Regions from separate parts of the Stenotrophomonas sp. YJH_SMC_53 genome, predicted to be linked through region 2. Evidence: riboswitches for the same ligand, from Rfam matches in the RefSeq annotation. Region 2 holds a riboswitch; the other holds the start of a gene.

Region 1 (7,573 bases), on a different contig from region 2:
GGAGCACACGCCGCTGGCCGCACTGGTGGTGATGCCGACCGTGCACAACCCGCTCGGCTGCACCATGCCGACCGCCGCCAAGCAACGCTTGGCCGAGCTGGTCAACGCACGGCAGCTGCCCCTGATCGAGGATGCGGTGTACGCCGAGCTGCAGTTCTGCGAGCCACCGGCCCCGTTGCTGAAAGCCTTTGATCGCGATGGCTGGGTGATGGTGGTCGGTGGCTTCTCAAAGACACTGGCGCCGGATTACCGCATCGGCTGGCTGGATGGCGGTCGCTTCGCAGAGCGCATCGCGCTGCTGAAGTTCCAGTCCACCGGCGGTGAGCCGCAGCTGCTCGGCGATGCGGTGGCCGCGTATCTGGAAGCAGGCAGCTACGAGCACCATTTGCATCGCATGCGCCGGCTGTACCGCGAACAGGTGGGACGACTGCGCCAGCTGGTAGCCGAGCATTTCCCGGCAGGCACCCGCGCCACCGAACCACAGGGCGGATTCCTGCTGTGGCTGGAACTGCCGGGCGTGGACACGCGAGAGCTGTTCGAGCGAGCGCTGCAGGAGGACATCGTGTTCATGCCCGGCCAGGTCTATTCGCGTGGTGCGCGCTATCGCCACTGCCTGCGGCTGTCGTGCTGCCAGAGCCTGGATGCGCGCTTCATCGGTGCGGTGGAACGGCTGGGTGCGATCGCGCGGGAGCTGGCAGTGCGCCAGCTCCTGTAGAGCCGAGCCTACGCTCGGCTGCCCTTCGCTGACGGTCCACGCTGAGCCGAGCATGGGCTCGGCTCTACAGGAAGCAGGTCAGTCGAGCAGGTGTGTACTCAGGATCTGACCATCCGCCCCCGGCAAATGCGGCAGCCGTCCCCAGCACGGCATCGGCAAGCGCTGCTGCAGCGTGGCGATGTTCTCGTCCTGGCGCTGCATCGCCGGGTCGATGTGGTTGCCGATCCAGCCCAGGCAGTCCACGCCGCTGGCCTGCAGTGATTGCGCAGTCAACCGCGCGTGGTTGACGCAGCCCAGCCGCATGCCCACCACCAGCAGCACCGGCAGCTGCAGCGCACGCACCAGGTCGAGCTGGTCCAGCGTGGCCGAGACCGGTGCCAGCCAACCGCCCACGCCCTCCACCACGACGATATCGGCCTTCGCGCGCAGGCGTTCGAACGCGGCCACGATCGGCGCCAGCGCCACCTGCACGCCGTCCTCGGCAGCGGCCAGCTCCGGTGCCAGCGGCTGCCGCAGCGCATAGGGATTCAGGTCGGCATAGTCAGGCACCGGCCAGCTGGCCGCCTGCAGCGCCAGCGCGTCCTCGTTGCGCAGGCCCTGCCCCAGGTCCTCGCTGCCGCTGGCCACGGGCTTCATGCCCACCGCGCGCAGGCCACGCTGGCGCAGTGCATGCAGCAGCGCCGTGCTGGCCGCGGTCTTGCCGATTTCGGTGTCGGTGCCGGTAACGAACAGGGCGGGCGGCAGCGTAGCGGGCAACGGCATCGATGGGCTCCAACAGGGCAACAGTGCGCGCATTATCGCCGGCCCGGTGCACTTGCTAGACTGCAGGCATGTTCGCCAATGCCTCGCTCACCGGCAGCAAGCCGGAACAATACGCCCAGCTGCTGGAACAGGCCCGTGGCCTGGTCTACGCCGAGTCCGACCGCATCGCCAACGCGGCCAACCTCTCCGCACTGGTCTATCACGCCCTGCCCGACCTGAACTGGGTGGGCTTCTACCTGTATGACGGCAAGGAACTGGTGGTCGGCCCGTTCCAGGGCCTGCCGGCCTGCGTGCGCATCCCGCTGGACAAGGGCGTGTGCGGTGCCGCCGCCAGCCAGCGCGTGACCCAGCGCGTGGACGACGTCGATGCCTTCCCCGGCCACATCGCCTGCGATTCGGCCTCGCGTTCGGAGCTGGTGGTGCCGCTGCTGCGCGGCGATGAACTGATCGGCGTGTTCGATATCGACAGCCCGAAGGTCGGCCGCTTCGATGCCGACGATCAGGCCGGCCTGGAAGCCATCGCCCGCGTGTTCGTCGAGGCACTGGGATGAGCGCACCGAAGCTGCGCAACATCGGCCCGAAGAGTGCAGCGTGGCTGCGCCAGGTCGGGCTGCGCAGCCGCGAGGACCTGGTTGCGATCGGCGCAGTTGGCGCCTTCGTCAAGGTCAAGCGGGCCGGCTTCAAGCCCAGCCTGAACCTGCTGTACTCGCTGGAAGGCGCATTGCTGGACTGCCACTGGCAGGAGCTGAGCGAGCCGCAGCGTGAAGCGCTGGTGCAGGACTACGAAGCGCGCATCGCCGCGCATCCGCTGAAGGCGGCCGGCCCGGCGTCGGGCCCGGTGCATGAGCAGCGCTTCGATGCCGACGATGAGGCGGAAGACAGCGTGACCGAGCGCGCGGACGAGGATTGACTGCACCGGTAGTGCCGGCCGCTGGCCGGCAGCTGCGTGATCCTTGCAACGTTCCTGAGGCTGCCGGCCAGCGGCCGGCACTACCGATGGACTACGGCTGCTGCAGTTCCAGCAGCTCGCCCACCAGCCCGACCTCGCCCCGCTCCAGCCACACCCGCAGGCGCGTGCCGTGGTCGATGCGCAGGGCCCAGCACAGCGACATCGGCAGGCCGCAAACCTGCGACAACACCATGCGCAGCGGGCCACCATGGCTGACCACCAGCGTCGGCACCGGATCATCATCATCGAGCAGGCGATCCAGCGCGCGCGCGATACGCCGCTCGAAATGACCCCAGCTCTCGCCGTTCGGCGGCGGGAACGCATGCGGATCGGCATGGAAGGCGGCCAGCGCATCTTCCGGCAGGTCGAACAGCGACTGCCCGTCCCAATCGCCGAAATCCAGTTCTTCCCATTCCTCGTCCGCTTCGACGTCCAGCCCGCGTGGGGTGGCCAGCGCCATCGCCGTGTGCAGGGCGCGCAACCGCGGTGAACTGATCACCCGCTCCCAGCGTTGCTCGGCATAGGCCTCGACCAGCTCCTGCGGCAGGCCGGCCAGCTGCGGTGGATCGCTGCGGCCATCAAGGAACTCATCGCGACCGTTGCCGGCATGGCGGACCAGGTCGAGGATCATGCGTGCGTCCCGGACGGGCGACGCAGGTACAACGGAGAACGGGCAGACATCGGTAACGGCACCACGGGATCGAGCAACCATTCTAAAGGCACAGCAAAGGCAGCCGCGCAGGCGCGACGCAACGGGACGGCCTGCGATGCCGTAGACTGCGCGCACTTCCAGGTGACCTGCGGCCGTGGCCGGCAGGTTGAAACGGGAAGCCGGTGACGCGTGATTCCACGCCAGGCCGGCGCTGCCCCCGCAACGGTAAGCACGTCAGTTCCAGGCAACACCGCCACTGTGCCGCAGGCATGGGAAGGCGCCTGGACGGTGGCCTCGCGCCACCCGGCGGCAAGCCCGGAGACCGGCCCGGAAGCCTCAGGTCGCGATGCGGTGGGCATGGCGCTGGATGACCGTGGCGTGCGCTGCGGCATCGGCGCGTGCCTGCCTTCGCGGCTCCTCCCCTTCGCCACGCGGGCGTGCGTGGCACCTGGAGTTCCCCCATGAAGCTGCAGTCCCGAATGCTGTCCCTGGCCGTACTGGCCGCCCTGCCCGCGCTGGCACAGGCCGCCGATGACACCACCGCGCTCGACCAGATCCTGGTCACCGCCACGCGCACCCCGATCGCCCTGCAGGACAGCATCGCGCCGGCCCAGGTGATCGACCGCGCGCAGATCGAATCCAGCCAGGCCACCTCGCTGCAGGAACTGCTGCGCGGCCGCGCCGGCATCAACCTGACCAATGCCGGCGGGCTCGGCAAGCAGAGCTCGCTGTTCCTGCGCGGCACCAACTCGGGCCACACCGTGGTGCTGGTCGACGGCGTGCGCATCAACAGTGCCGACCTCGGCCTGGCGATGTACCAGGACCTGCCGCTGGCGCAGATCGAGCGCGTGGAAATCGTGCGTGGCCCGCAGTCGAGCCTGTACGGCGCCGATGCCATTGGCGGCGTGATCCAGATCTTCACCCGCCGCAACCAGGGTGATTTCGCCCCGCACTTCCTGCTCGGTGGCGGCAGCAACGGCCTGCGCGAAGCCAGCGGCGGGATCGGCGGCGGGACCGAACGCGGCTGGTTCGGCGCCGACATCGCCTACCAGCATTCCGATGGCATCGATGCCTGCCGCGGCTCGGCAACGCTGTTCACCGGCTGCTTTGCCGACGAACATGACCGCGATGGCTACCGCAACCTGTCCAAGAGCCTGCGCGGTGGCTACACCTTCAACGACCAATGGAACGTGGAAGGCAGTGCATTGCGTGCCGACGGAAAGAACCATTACGACGGCTACTACAACTATTCGGAAACCCGCCAGCAGGTGCTGGCCGGCAAGGTGCGCTACACCCCGTCCGAACGCCTGGCGTTCACCGCCAATGTCGGGCGCAGTGACAACGAGTCGGACAACTTCGGTGACTTCGATGCCCGTGGCAGCGCTCAGACCCACCGCGACAGTGCCTCGCTGCAGGGTGACTTCGCCTTGGCCGAAGGCCAGCTGCTGAGCACCGGCGTGGACTGGAGCGAAGACAACCTGGATGGCAGCAGTGCCGGATATCGGGTCGACAGCCGCCGCAACACCGGCGTGTTCGTGCAGTACCAGGGACGCTTCGGTCGCCACCAGCTGCAGGCCAGCGCGCGCAACGACGACAACCAGCAGTTCGGCAACCACGCCACCGGCAGCCTCGGCTGGGCGATGGAGCTCGGCCACGGCCTGCGTGTCAATGCCAGTTACGGCACTGCGTTCAAGGCGCCGACCTTCAGCGACCTGTACGACCCGTGGAGCGGTGTGCCGACGTTGAACCCGGAGAAGTCCAAGAGCACCAACCTGGGCGTTTCGCAGCAGGGACAGGGCTGGCACTGGGGCCTGGACGTCTATGAAACCCGCATCGATGATCTGATCACCTACGATGCGGCGACCTTCAGGATGCAGCAGGTGGAGAAGGCGCGCATCCGCGGTGCCGAACTGACCGGTGGCGTGCTGCTGGCCGGCTTCGACATCAACGCCCAGCTGAGCTACACCGACCCACGCAACCGCACCGGCGGCAGCACCCAGTTCGACAACTGGCTGCCGCGTCGTGCACAGCAGACCGCGCGCCTGGACCTCGATCGACGTTTCGGGGCCTTCCGCGCAGGCCTGACGGTTCAGGGAGCGGGCAAGCGCTATGACGATGCCGCCAACGCGGTGAAGGTGGCGGGTTACGGCACGCTGGATCTGCGCGCCGAGTACGCGCTGACGCCGTCGTGGTCGCTGCTGGCGCGTGCCGCCAACGTGTTCGACCGACGATACGAGACCGTGGCGTGGTTCAACCAGCCCGGTCGTGAGTACCAGGTGAGCGTGCGTTACCAGCCGAAATGAAAGAAGGCGCCGGGCATTGCCCGGCGCTTTCTCTGTAGAGCCGAGTCCATGCTCGGCTCAGGCAGCAAAGCAGCCGAGCATGGGCTCGGCTCTACACCGGGACGCCGGCGGTCAACCCCGGCAGTTCACGCAGGTCATCGATCACCGCCACCGCATGCGCGGTGGCCAGGTCCAGACCGCGCGGGTAGCCGTAGCGGACCAGCGCGATCGGCATGCCCGCATCTTCGGCGGCGCGGTAGTCGGTCAGCGAATCACCCACCATCAGGCAGGCATCGACCGGCAGCCCGAAGTGCGCAGCGATATGCCGCAGCGGCTCACCGCTGGGCTTGCGCTGCGGCAGTGAATCGCCGCCCAGTACCAGCGCGAACGCATCACCGATGCCCAGGTGCTGCAGCAGCGGCGGCACCAGTGCTTCGGGCTTGTTGGTGCAGATCGCCAGTGGCACGGCGCGCGCGCGCAGCTGCGCCAGTGCGTCGGCCACGCCATCGAACAGGCGCGGGCTGCGCAGCAGGCATTCACGGTAGTGCACCATGAACACCGGCATGACCTCGGCCAGGTCGACCTCACGACCGGCGGCGTGCACGGCCTGTTCGACCAGGCGGCGCACACCGTCGCCGATCCAGCCGAGCACGGTGGCTTCCGGCACCCGTGCCATGCCGATGGCTTCCAGCGTGCGGTTCAGCGCTTCGGCGATGTCAGCTGCGCTGTCGACCAGCGTGCCATCGAGATCGAATACGACCAGCGGATAGGGATACGACAAGGGACGACGCCTGTACAACGTGGGGCCGTCCATTGTACGCCGCGCTTTTTCCCCGGGATCGGCCTCAGCCGATCCTGCGTGCGCGGGTGGCCAGAAAGGTGGGCAGGTAACGGTCGATCAGGAAGCGCGGCTTCGGCTGCCAGTCTTCCATGAACCGATCAATCACGAAGCCTGCATCCAGCTGACCGCCGATCAGTTCGGTCAGGCTGTGGCCAAAGGTCAGCGCATCGCCGCGGGCGAGTTTCGCCTCACGCTCTGCGGCGGGCAGGTCTTCCAGGTCCGAATAGGGAATGGCGTACTGCGGCCGGATCAAACCCTGTGCATCCAGCTGCGGATCACGTGCACCGACGAACAGCACCGGGTTGTAGAAGCTGGCCATCAACATGCCATCGCGCGCCAGCACGCGGCGGCATTCGGTCCACACCGGGCGCACGTCGGGTACGTACAGGTTGGAGATCGGATGGAACACCACGTCGAAGCTGTCATTGGCGAATACGTGCAGGTCGCGCATGTCGCCCTGCACCGTGCGCAGCTGCAGGCCGTCGCGCGCAGCGACCCTGCGGTCCTGTTCCAGCTGCCCGTCGGACAGGTCGAACACGGTGACGTCGGCGCCCGCAGCGGCCAGCACGGGTGCCTGCTGGCCGCCGCCCGAAGCCAGGCACAGGATGCGACGGCCGCGCACGTCGCCCAGCCAGTCCAGTGGCAGCGCGCGTGGGGTCAGGTGCACCTGCCAGCGCCCTTCGCGCGCGGCGGCAATGGTTGAACTCTCCACCGGGCGCGACCATTCGCGCACTTCGCTGGCCTGGCGGTCCCAGGCAGCACGGTTGTGGTCGATCAAGGCCTGTCCATGGTTCATGTGTTCTCCTTGCCCGGTGGGCGCCAATCCAGATCCTGGAAGGCCGGGCTGGCGAAACACTCGGCCAGGTAATCCAGGAATCGCCGCATGATAGCGGGCTGCTGGCGCCGTGACGCGTACACGGCATGAATGCCGAGCTCGTCCAGACTGAATCCGGGCAGCAGTTCGATCAGCTCGCCGCTGCGCAGCAGTGGCGCCACCTGGTAGGTCGGCAGCATGGCGATCCCGGCACCGGCGCGTACCGCCTCCAGCAGCAGCGAGGCCTCGTTGGCGCTGATGTTGCCGCCCACCGCCACCGACAGCGAACGGCCATCGCGGTGCAGCTGCCACAGGCTCTTGCCGACGTAGTGGTGGGTCAGGCAGTTGTGCGCGGCCAGGTGCTCCGGCGCGGTCGGCGTGCCACGCGCCTGCAGGTACGACGGCGTCGCGCACAGTACCGAGCGGCAGGTGGCCAGCCGCCGCGCGATCAGGCTGGGGTCGATCTGGCGCGCGATGCGCACGGCCAGGTCCACGCGCTCCTCGACCAGGTTCACCGTGCGGTCGACCAGCAGCAGCTCGATGCGCGCCGCCGGATGG
Region 2 (7,573 bases):
AATCGATTGTGTTGTTGTGGGCAGGAGCGCGCAAGCGGCATAAGCGACGTGCGCGGTAGCGCCGGGCCATGCCCGGCGGTCACGCCTCAGACGATCGCGATCCCTGCCTTGCCCAGCGCTTCGCGCACCATCGCGTCGTTGGCTTCGGTCACCGGCCGGGTCAGCTCCCACAGGAACTTCACCCGGAAGCCGGACTTCACCGCATCCTGCGCGCTCCACAGCACGCAGTAGTCGCGGGCCAGGCCGCACACATGCACTTCGCGGATGCGGCGCTCATGCAGCCAGCCGGCCAGGCCGGTGGCCGGGCGCTCGCCATCAGGGCCGTGGTTCTCGCGGAAGGCGCTGTACGAATCCACCTGTTGGCGCGTGCCCTTGCGCAGGATCAGGTCGGCCACGGTCCAGTCCACATCCGGGTGCAGGTCGGCACCCGCGCTGCCCTGCACGCAGTGGTCCGGCCACAGGGTCTGCGGCTGCGCGTGCAGCAGGATGGTTTCGAACGGTCGCTTGCCGGGGTGCTGGCTGGCGAACGAGGCGTGGTCGGCCGGGTGCCAGTCCTGGGTCGCCACCACGGTGCGGTAGCGGCGCTGCGCCAACAGATCGCCAATCGGTGTTACCAGCGCATCGCCCTGGTCGCAGGCCAGCGCACCGCCGGGCATGAAGTCCGGCTGCAGGTCGATCACCAGCAGAGCGACATCGGCGGGCAGGGCGGTCATGGCAGTTCCGGTACAACAGAAGGGGCGACCAGCGTGGCCGCCCCATGCCTGCACGTCAATCGCCCTGCGGCGCCTCAGCGTCCTGCCCGTAGTACAGCAGGCCGATCCTGATCCGCTCGCGGCCGTTCTCACGGCGATGGCGGTTGGCATCGCGCAGCGAGTACACGCAGCCGCAGTACTCCTGCTGGTAGAACTGCTCGCGCTTGCTGATCTCGATCATGCGGCTGGCACCGCCGCCCTTGCGCCAGTTGTAGTCCCAGTACTGCAGGCCTTCATAGCGCGACGCCGCGCGGATGCCGCAGTCGTTGATCTGCGCCATGTTCTTCCAGCGCGAGATGCCCAGCGACGAACTGATGGTGTCGTAGCCGTGCTCGTGCGCGTACAGCGCGGTGCGTTCGAAACGCATGTCGAAGCACATCGTGCAGCGGATGCCGCGCTCGGGCTCGTTCTCCATGCCACGCGCACGACTGAACCAGTTGTCGGTGTCGTAGTCGCAGTCGATGAACGGAATGCCGTGCTGCTCGGCGAAGCGGATGTTCTCCTGCTTGCGCAGCTCGTACTCCTTCACCGGATGGATGTTGGGGTTGTAGAAGAAGATCGCGTAGTCGATCCCGGAAGCGGTGATCGCCTCCATCACTTCGCCCGAGCACGGCGCGCAGCACGAATGCAGCAGCAGGCGCTTGCCATCGGCGGGCAGGGTCAGGGTGGGGCGTTGGAACTCGGTCATCGTGGCGTGCGTCAGGGCGTGGGAGCGGTCTGGCCGGTTACCGTGAACAGGACGCGCGCGGCCACGCCGCCTGTACGTGCAGGCTGGCGATGGCCCCGGCACCCTCCCCGCGGAGAGTCCAGGTCGAATCAGGGGACGGTCGTGTCCCCCGGCCGGGGCCGGTATTCGGGCTGATGGACACGGGCCGCAGCCCACCTACTCCCTGCCGCTTCCCAGGCGCGAGCCCAGTGCTGTTGGCAGGATTCGTTTCCATTCACCGCTGCGGGGCAGCTCCGGAATGGGCGCACGAAGCGCCTTCACCGGATTCCCGTTTAACTCCCTGCCGCCATCCAGCCACGGCAGGGATACCTTCGGCGTGCCCACGGTGGACGCGTTGCCGGCGTGGGTCAAGGGGCACCGGGGTCGGAGCCCTTTGCGCTGCAACGGGATCCGACCCCGGTCGGGATGCGCCTCAACGCCCCGCCGCAGCCCGCGCGCGGATCTCATCCAAGCGCTGGTCGTGCAGCAGGCGCCCGTTCTCCCACACGGTCACCATCGCATCCTCGAAGCCGTCCGGCAGCGTCTCATCGCCATCACACGGCAACGCCACCGTGTGCAGGCTGCCGTCATCCAGGCGCCGCAGCAGGCGCATGCGGCCACGCTTGCTGGTCTTGCCGGCATCGGTGACCGGGTCCTTGTAGACGTCGATCCACTCACCCTCGACCCGTGCTGCCGAGCACTTCAGCGCGAACTTCTGGGTGTCGCGGTCCAGCCGCTGCAACAGCGCGCCGCCCATGCCGAAGGCCACGTTGTCGGCGGCGAAGCCGTCTTCGGTGATGCGCTGCAGGATGGCGCGGATCGTATCCGGGTTGATGCCATCGCCCTGGATCACCCGCACGTGGTTGAGTACGCGGTAGCCCTTGCCGTTGAGGGTGTGGCCGAATGCTTCATCCAGCCGGCGCAGGCTTTCGGCCACCACGTCCACCGGGTCACCCGAGTCGGGGCGGATGACCAGGGTGGCGCCCGAAGCGATCACTTCATCACGCAGCGTCGTGCCCCAGTGTTCACTGATCGCGCGGTAGATGTCATAGCTGTCCGACACCACTGCCACGATCGCGCCCGGCTTGCCGAACTGGCGCAGCATGTTGCGGTAGGCGTCCACTTCGCGCTCGCGGCCCCAGCTGGTGATGGTGCTGTGCTCGGCGGCGGGAATCGAATAACCGGCCATCGGCGCGTGATAGTGCGCGCGGGCCAGGCACAGGGCCGAGACGGTGTCGGTGCCGAGGAAGTTGACCAGGTGTGCGGCACCACCGAGCGCAGCCGATTCCAGGCTCGATACACCGCGCGCGCCGAAGTCGTGCAGCTTGAAGGGCAGCTGCCCCTGCGGATCGTCGCTGGTCTGCTGCAGGAACGCAGCAATGGTCTGCCGTGCATGCCAGCTGATGGTGGCCACGGTGACCGGGTACCACACGCGCAGCAGCAGCGTTTCCAGGTACGACGGCACCCAGAATGCAGCCGGGTCGGTCGACTCGATCGTCATCAGTGCCTGGTGGGTGGGTACCACGCTGCCCTCGGGCACGGCACGGATGCGCACTGGCAGGTTGCCCCCGAGCCGGTCGACGATATCGCGCCAGCCGGCTTCGTTGAACGGCTCGCCATGGGCGGCGAATACCGCAGCAGCGTCGTCGATGTCAGCGTGGGTGACCGGCCGTGCCAGCGCGTCCTTGAGGATCGCCTGCAGGCCGAAGAACACCGTGCGATCGTGCAGGCCGCCACGTGATTCGACGTAGAAGAACGTGGCATCGGTACCCGGCGGGTACTGCAGCCAATGGCTGGCCTTGTAGCTGTCGGTGTTGAGGAGAAGATTATCGAGGTAGTGCATGACGGAAGCTCCTTCGCGTCGAGTGACACCAGCGGTCTATCCGCCAGTGGGGAGAGCCGGGCAGGTCAGCCGCGGCCGAGGAAATACTCCAGGATGTGCAGGTGGTCCTCGAACAGCTGCGGGCCCATGTCCAACGCCTCACTCACCGGTATCCAGCGCGCCTTGTCGGCGTCGTCGCCACCGCGCACCGGCGGCAGGTCACCGGCCGGGAATTCGAAGTGGAACCCGTGGGTGATGGTGCGGCCGCGCTGGCTGCGGTCGGGGTGGTCGAATACCTGCTGGCCCTTCAGCGAACCCTTCAGCACCGGCAGCGGAATCTTCAGACGGGTTTCCTCGCGCAGTTCGCGCAGGCAACTGTCCAGCAGGCTCTGCTCCTGGCCAACGAAACCGCCGGGCAGCGCCCACAGGCCCTTGCCGGGCTCCGAACGGCGCCGTACCAGCAGCACGTGGCCCGAATGCACTACCACCGCATCGGTGGTGACGAAGGTGGGCGCGTAGGGCGCATCCTTCCAGGCGGCCTTGTACTGTTCGATGAAGCGGTACTCGGCCACCAGCTGGGCATACGCAGGCGCGCTTTTGCGGAACGCTTCGAGCATGTCGTACACCGGCGCCGGCACATTGCCACGCAGCATCAGCAGCGCGCCGTGGAAGTCGACGTCGCCGGCTTCGAACAGGTAGCGCCGCAGCTCGGTGGCCGACAGGGTGGCGGTGTGCTGCACGTCCACCAGCGGCCATTGCGGGAACTCCCTCAGGTAGTAGCTGGAGGCATCCTTGTCCATGCCGATCAGGCCGACCTTGGCATCGGCGGCGGCGCCGTCGTTGCGCAGGGCTTCGGCCACCTGGCGCTGCACGTTGGCGATCCACTGCGCTTCGTTGTACAGGTGGTCGCGCAGCGGGCGGATCAGCAGGCGGTCGGTGTGGCCATCGAGGGCTGCCTGGATCATCACGGCGCGTTCGGCCACGGTCCAGGGATTGCGGAGGCTGCGGGGGGTATCGGCAGAGCCGACCAGGAAGATCAGCTTGCGGGCCCGGCTCAGGGCCAGGTGGGCAACGGCGGCGTGGCCGTTGTGGAAGGGCTCGAATCGCCCGATGAAGACGAGATAGTCGAATTCCATGAGAATCCCTCATGTCGTTGTGGCAGCCGCGGGTCTGTCCCTTGGCTTGCTGCAGATGCTACGCCGATGGTGGGGCCGGTCAAGCCTGCAGGCCTGCCATCTGCTGAACGCCGCAGATTCCCGCCCGGACTGCGGTGGTGTTCTCAGGCCCTGAGAAGCCGCTGCGCCATACTGGCATTCACGCGGCGGACGGCATGCTCGGGGGCAAGACGGTGGCGGACAAGTACTGCGATCTGGTCATGAAAGGCGGCATCACCAGCGGCATCGTGTACCCCAATGCGGTACTGGCGCTGGCACGCGAGTATCGGTTCAAGAGCATCGGCGGCACCTCCGCTGGCGCCATCGCTGCGGCGGTAGCGGCTGCGGCGGCATGCGGTGATCGCCGCATGCAGGCCGGCGAGCACCTGCCCGGTGATGCCGGTTATGGCGGGCTGTCGGCGGTGTCGGCGCAGTTGTCGCGGCGCGGGTTCATCTACAGCCTGTTCCAACCGGCGCGGGGCGCGCGCGCGGCCTATCGGCTGCTGGTGGTGCTGACCGGCAATGCCGGCCTGCCGCACAAGCTGCTGTGCCTGGCGGTGGCGGTATTCGAGATCGCGCCGCTGGAAGTGCTGGTGTCGCTGGCGCTGCTGGTCGGCCTGGGCTGGTGGGGCGGTGGCTGGAGCGGCGTGGCCGCAACGCTGCTGCCGTCGCTGCTGTGCGCCTACGGTGCAGGCGTGGCCGGAGCCGCGTTGCGCGTTGCGCGTGTGGCCCGGCGCAACCTGCTGGGCCTGTGCAGTGGCCTCGGCCGCGATGCACGTAAACCGGCATTGACCGAGTGGCTGCATGAATGCCTGCAGCAGTTGTCCGGCAAGCCGCTGGATGCACCGCTGACCTTTGCCGACCTGCACGAGGCGCCGCGCTATGCCGGCGAGCCGGACAGCCCGCATGCGATCAGCCTGCAGATGATCACCACCTGCGTGTCGCACAATGAACCACGCACACTGCCGCTGGGCGGCGCGCAGTTCTGGTTCCTGCGCGAGGAGTTCGAGCAGTTGTTCCCCGCCAGCGTGGTGCAGTGGCTGGTGACGCAGGCCGGCCCGCCGCTGGAGGTGGAAGGGCGCCGGTACTACCACCTGCCGCAGGGCCCGAAGCTGCCGGTGCTGGTGGCCACGCGCATGAGCCTGAGTTTCCCGTTGCTGATCAGCGCGGTGCCGCTGCATGAGCCCTCGCGCCGCGAGCGCCGCTGCGAACCCACTGCACCGGCCGCCGACCAGGAACACAACGTGGCCGACAGCATGGAAGGGCTGACCAGCGCTGGGCAGACCTGCGGCCCGGTGATCACCGCGTTCCGCATCTGCTGGTTCTCCGATGGCGGCATCAGCAGCAACTTCCCGATCCATCTGTTCGATGCCGCGTTGCCGCGCTGGCCGACCTTCGCCATCAACCTGGTCTACCCGCAGCATGCCGAAGACGTGGGCCACGGTAGTGATGGCCGCCAGGCGCTGGAACATGCCGTGTTCCTGCCCACCGAGAACCGCCACGGCTGGCAGCGGACCTACCAGTCGATCGCCAGACCGTTGGCGGCGGCCGAGCTGGGTCGCTTCCTGTTCGCGGTGGTGGCGACCATGCAGAACTGGCGCGACCTGCTGCAGGCGCGCGCGCCGGGTTACCGTGACCGCATCGTGCACGTCAGCCTGCAGGGCGACGAAGGCGGCATGAACCTGGACATGCCGCAGGAGGTGCTGACCCGCATCGCCGACAAGGGCAGCCTGGCGGGTGCGCGCTTCTGTTCGTTCTCGTTCGGGAACCACTACTGGATCCGCTGGCGAAACCTGGCCTCGGCCTACCAGCGCTACACGCTGGAAGTGGCGCGTACCGACGACCCGGCGCAGCAGGTGCTGGCCTACCGCGCGGCGTACTCGATGGTTGCCCGTGGCGAGCCGGCACCGCCGTCGTACAAGCTGGGCTCGGAAGACAAGCGTCGCGGCTCGCAGCAGCTGTGGGCGCAGATGGTCGAGCAGGGCCGCACCTGGGAAGACCTTGGCCCGGACCTGACCGACGGCGCACCGCGCCCGCTGCCGCAGATGAAGGTGACGCCGATCTACTGACCCGGTAGTAGAACCACGCCATGCGTGGATGAACGTCCATCGAAATCGAATATTTCGAACATTCATCGAAGAGCATCCACGCATGGCGTGGATCTACCGTGTCGACCAAGGTCGACACCTACCAGAGCAATACGTCGTTCCGACAGATGGAAGGAAACTGTCGAAGGCGGGGTGGTGTCGGATTGCGGGGTGTCCGCGGCATGGATGCCGCGGCCAAGCCCCCAGGGACGGGTTCACGGCGTCCCCGCAATCCGACACCGCCCCGCAATCCCACGGAATGCCAGCTTTTGCTGTTGCTGTTGCTTCGGCTTCGGCAGGTGCAGGGCGCAGCCCTGCCGAACCAACCCTATCGCCCCGGTAACTGCGCGAACGCACGCTGCATGCAGTCCTCGCGTGGGCACACCCGGCAACCCGGTCCGATCGAAACCGAGTTCCCTGGGCTCTGCACATCCAGCCCCAGCGAATACACCAGGCGTTCGGCATGCTGTAGATCGCAGCCCAGCGCCACCGCGAAGGTCTTGCGCGGCTGGCCATGGCCCACCGGGCCACTGCTGACCTGCCGCGCCAGCCAGAAATGGCGGCGCCCGTCGGGCATGCGCGCGGTCTGGGTAAGGATGCGCCCGGGCTGGTTGAACGCCTCGTAGACGATCCACAGCGGGCACGAGCCGCCCACCTGCGAGAAATGGAAGTCGGTGGCCGAATGGCGCTTGGACACATTGCCGGCACGGTCTACGCGGATGAAGAAGAACGGCAGGCCGGGCGCACTGCGCCGTGCCAGCGTGCTCAGCCGGTGGCAGACCGCCTCGAAGCCGACGCCGAACTGGTGCGCCAGCAGTTCGATGTCATAGCTGCTGGCCTCGGCCGCACGCAGGAAGCGCATGTAGGGCATGACCAGCGCGCCGGCGAAGTAGTTTGAAAGACCCACCCGTGCCTGCGCGATGCGTGCGTCATCGGTGAAGCCGGCACGCGCCACCACCGCATCGATCTGCGGCAGGTAGCCGTGCAGGCCCAGTTCGGCGGCCATCTGGAACGCCTGCTGGCCCGGCTCCAGGTAGTCCGGCAGCCACAGC

What was found. Region 2 has a riboswitch for cobalamin ahead of AC5P7X_RS18875 (epoxyqueuosine reductase QueH). Riboswitches for the same ligand answer to the same signal wherever they lie in the genome.
Region 1: it holds a riboswitch for cobalamin, as region 2 does, so the genes downstream of both, btuB (TonB-dependent vitamin B12 receptor) here and AC5P7X_RS18875 (epoxyqueuosine reductase QueH) in region 2, are expected to answer to the same signal.

The regions. Positions count from the first base shown of each region.
Region 1 covers NZ_JCAFTF010000005.1:45,184-52,756, reverse strand. Annotated here, with positions in the region: gene AC5P7X_RS09440 (aminotransferase-like domain-containing protein) at 1-715, shown strand, start outside; gene bioD (dethiobiotin synthase) at 794-1,477, opposite strand; gene AC5P7X_RS09430 (GAF domain-containing protein) at 1,546-2,028, shown strand; gene AC5P7X_RS09425 (TfoX/Sxy family protein) at 2,025-2,387, shown strand; gene AC5P7X_RS09420 (histidine phosphatase family protein) at 2,479-3,057, opposite strand; cobalamin riboswitch at 3,201-3,423, shown strand; gene btuB (TonB-dependent vitamin B12 receptor) at 3,540-5,381, shown strand; gene gph (phosphoglycolate phosphatase) at 5,473-6,141, opposite strand; gene AC5P7X_RS09405 (class I SAM-dependent methyltransferase) at 6,206-6,997, opposite strand; gene AC5P7X_RS09400 (LysR family transcriptional regulator) at 6,994-7,573, opposite strand, start outside.
Region 2 covers NZ_JCAFTF010000015.1:92,682-100,254, reverse strand. Annotated here, with positions in the region: gene pncA (bifunctional nicotinamidase/pyrazinamidase) at 87-713, opposite strand; gene AC5P7X_RS18875 (epoxyqueuosine reductase QueH) at 769-1,440, opposite strand; cobalamin riboswitch at 1,580-1,793, opposite strand; gene AC5P7X_RS18870 (nicotinate phosphoribosyltransferase) at 1,892-3,301, opposite strand; gene AC5P7X_RS18865 (bifunctional nicotinamide-nucleotide adenylyltransferase/Nudix hydroxylase) at 3,367-4,416, opposite strand; gene AC5P7X_RS18860 (patatin-like phospholipase family protein) at 4,611-6,503, shown strand; gene AC5P7X_RS18855 (helix-turn-helix domain-containing protein) at 6,850-7,573, opposite strand, start outside.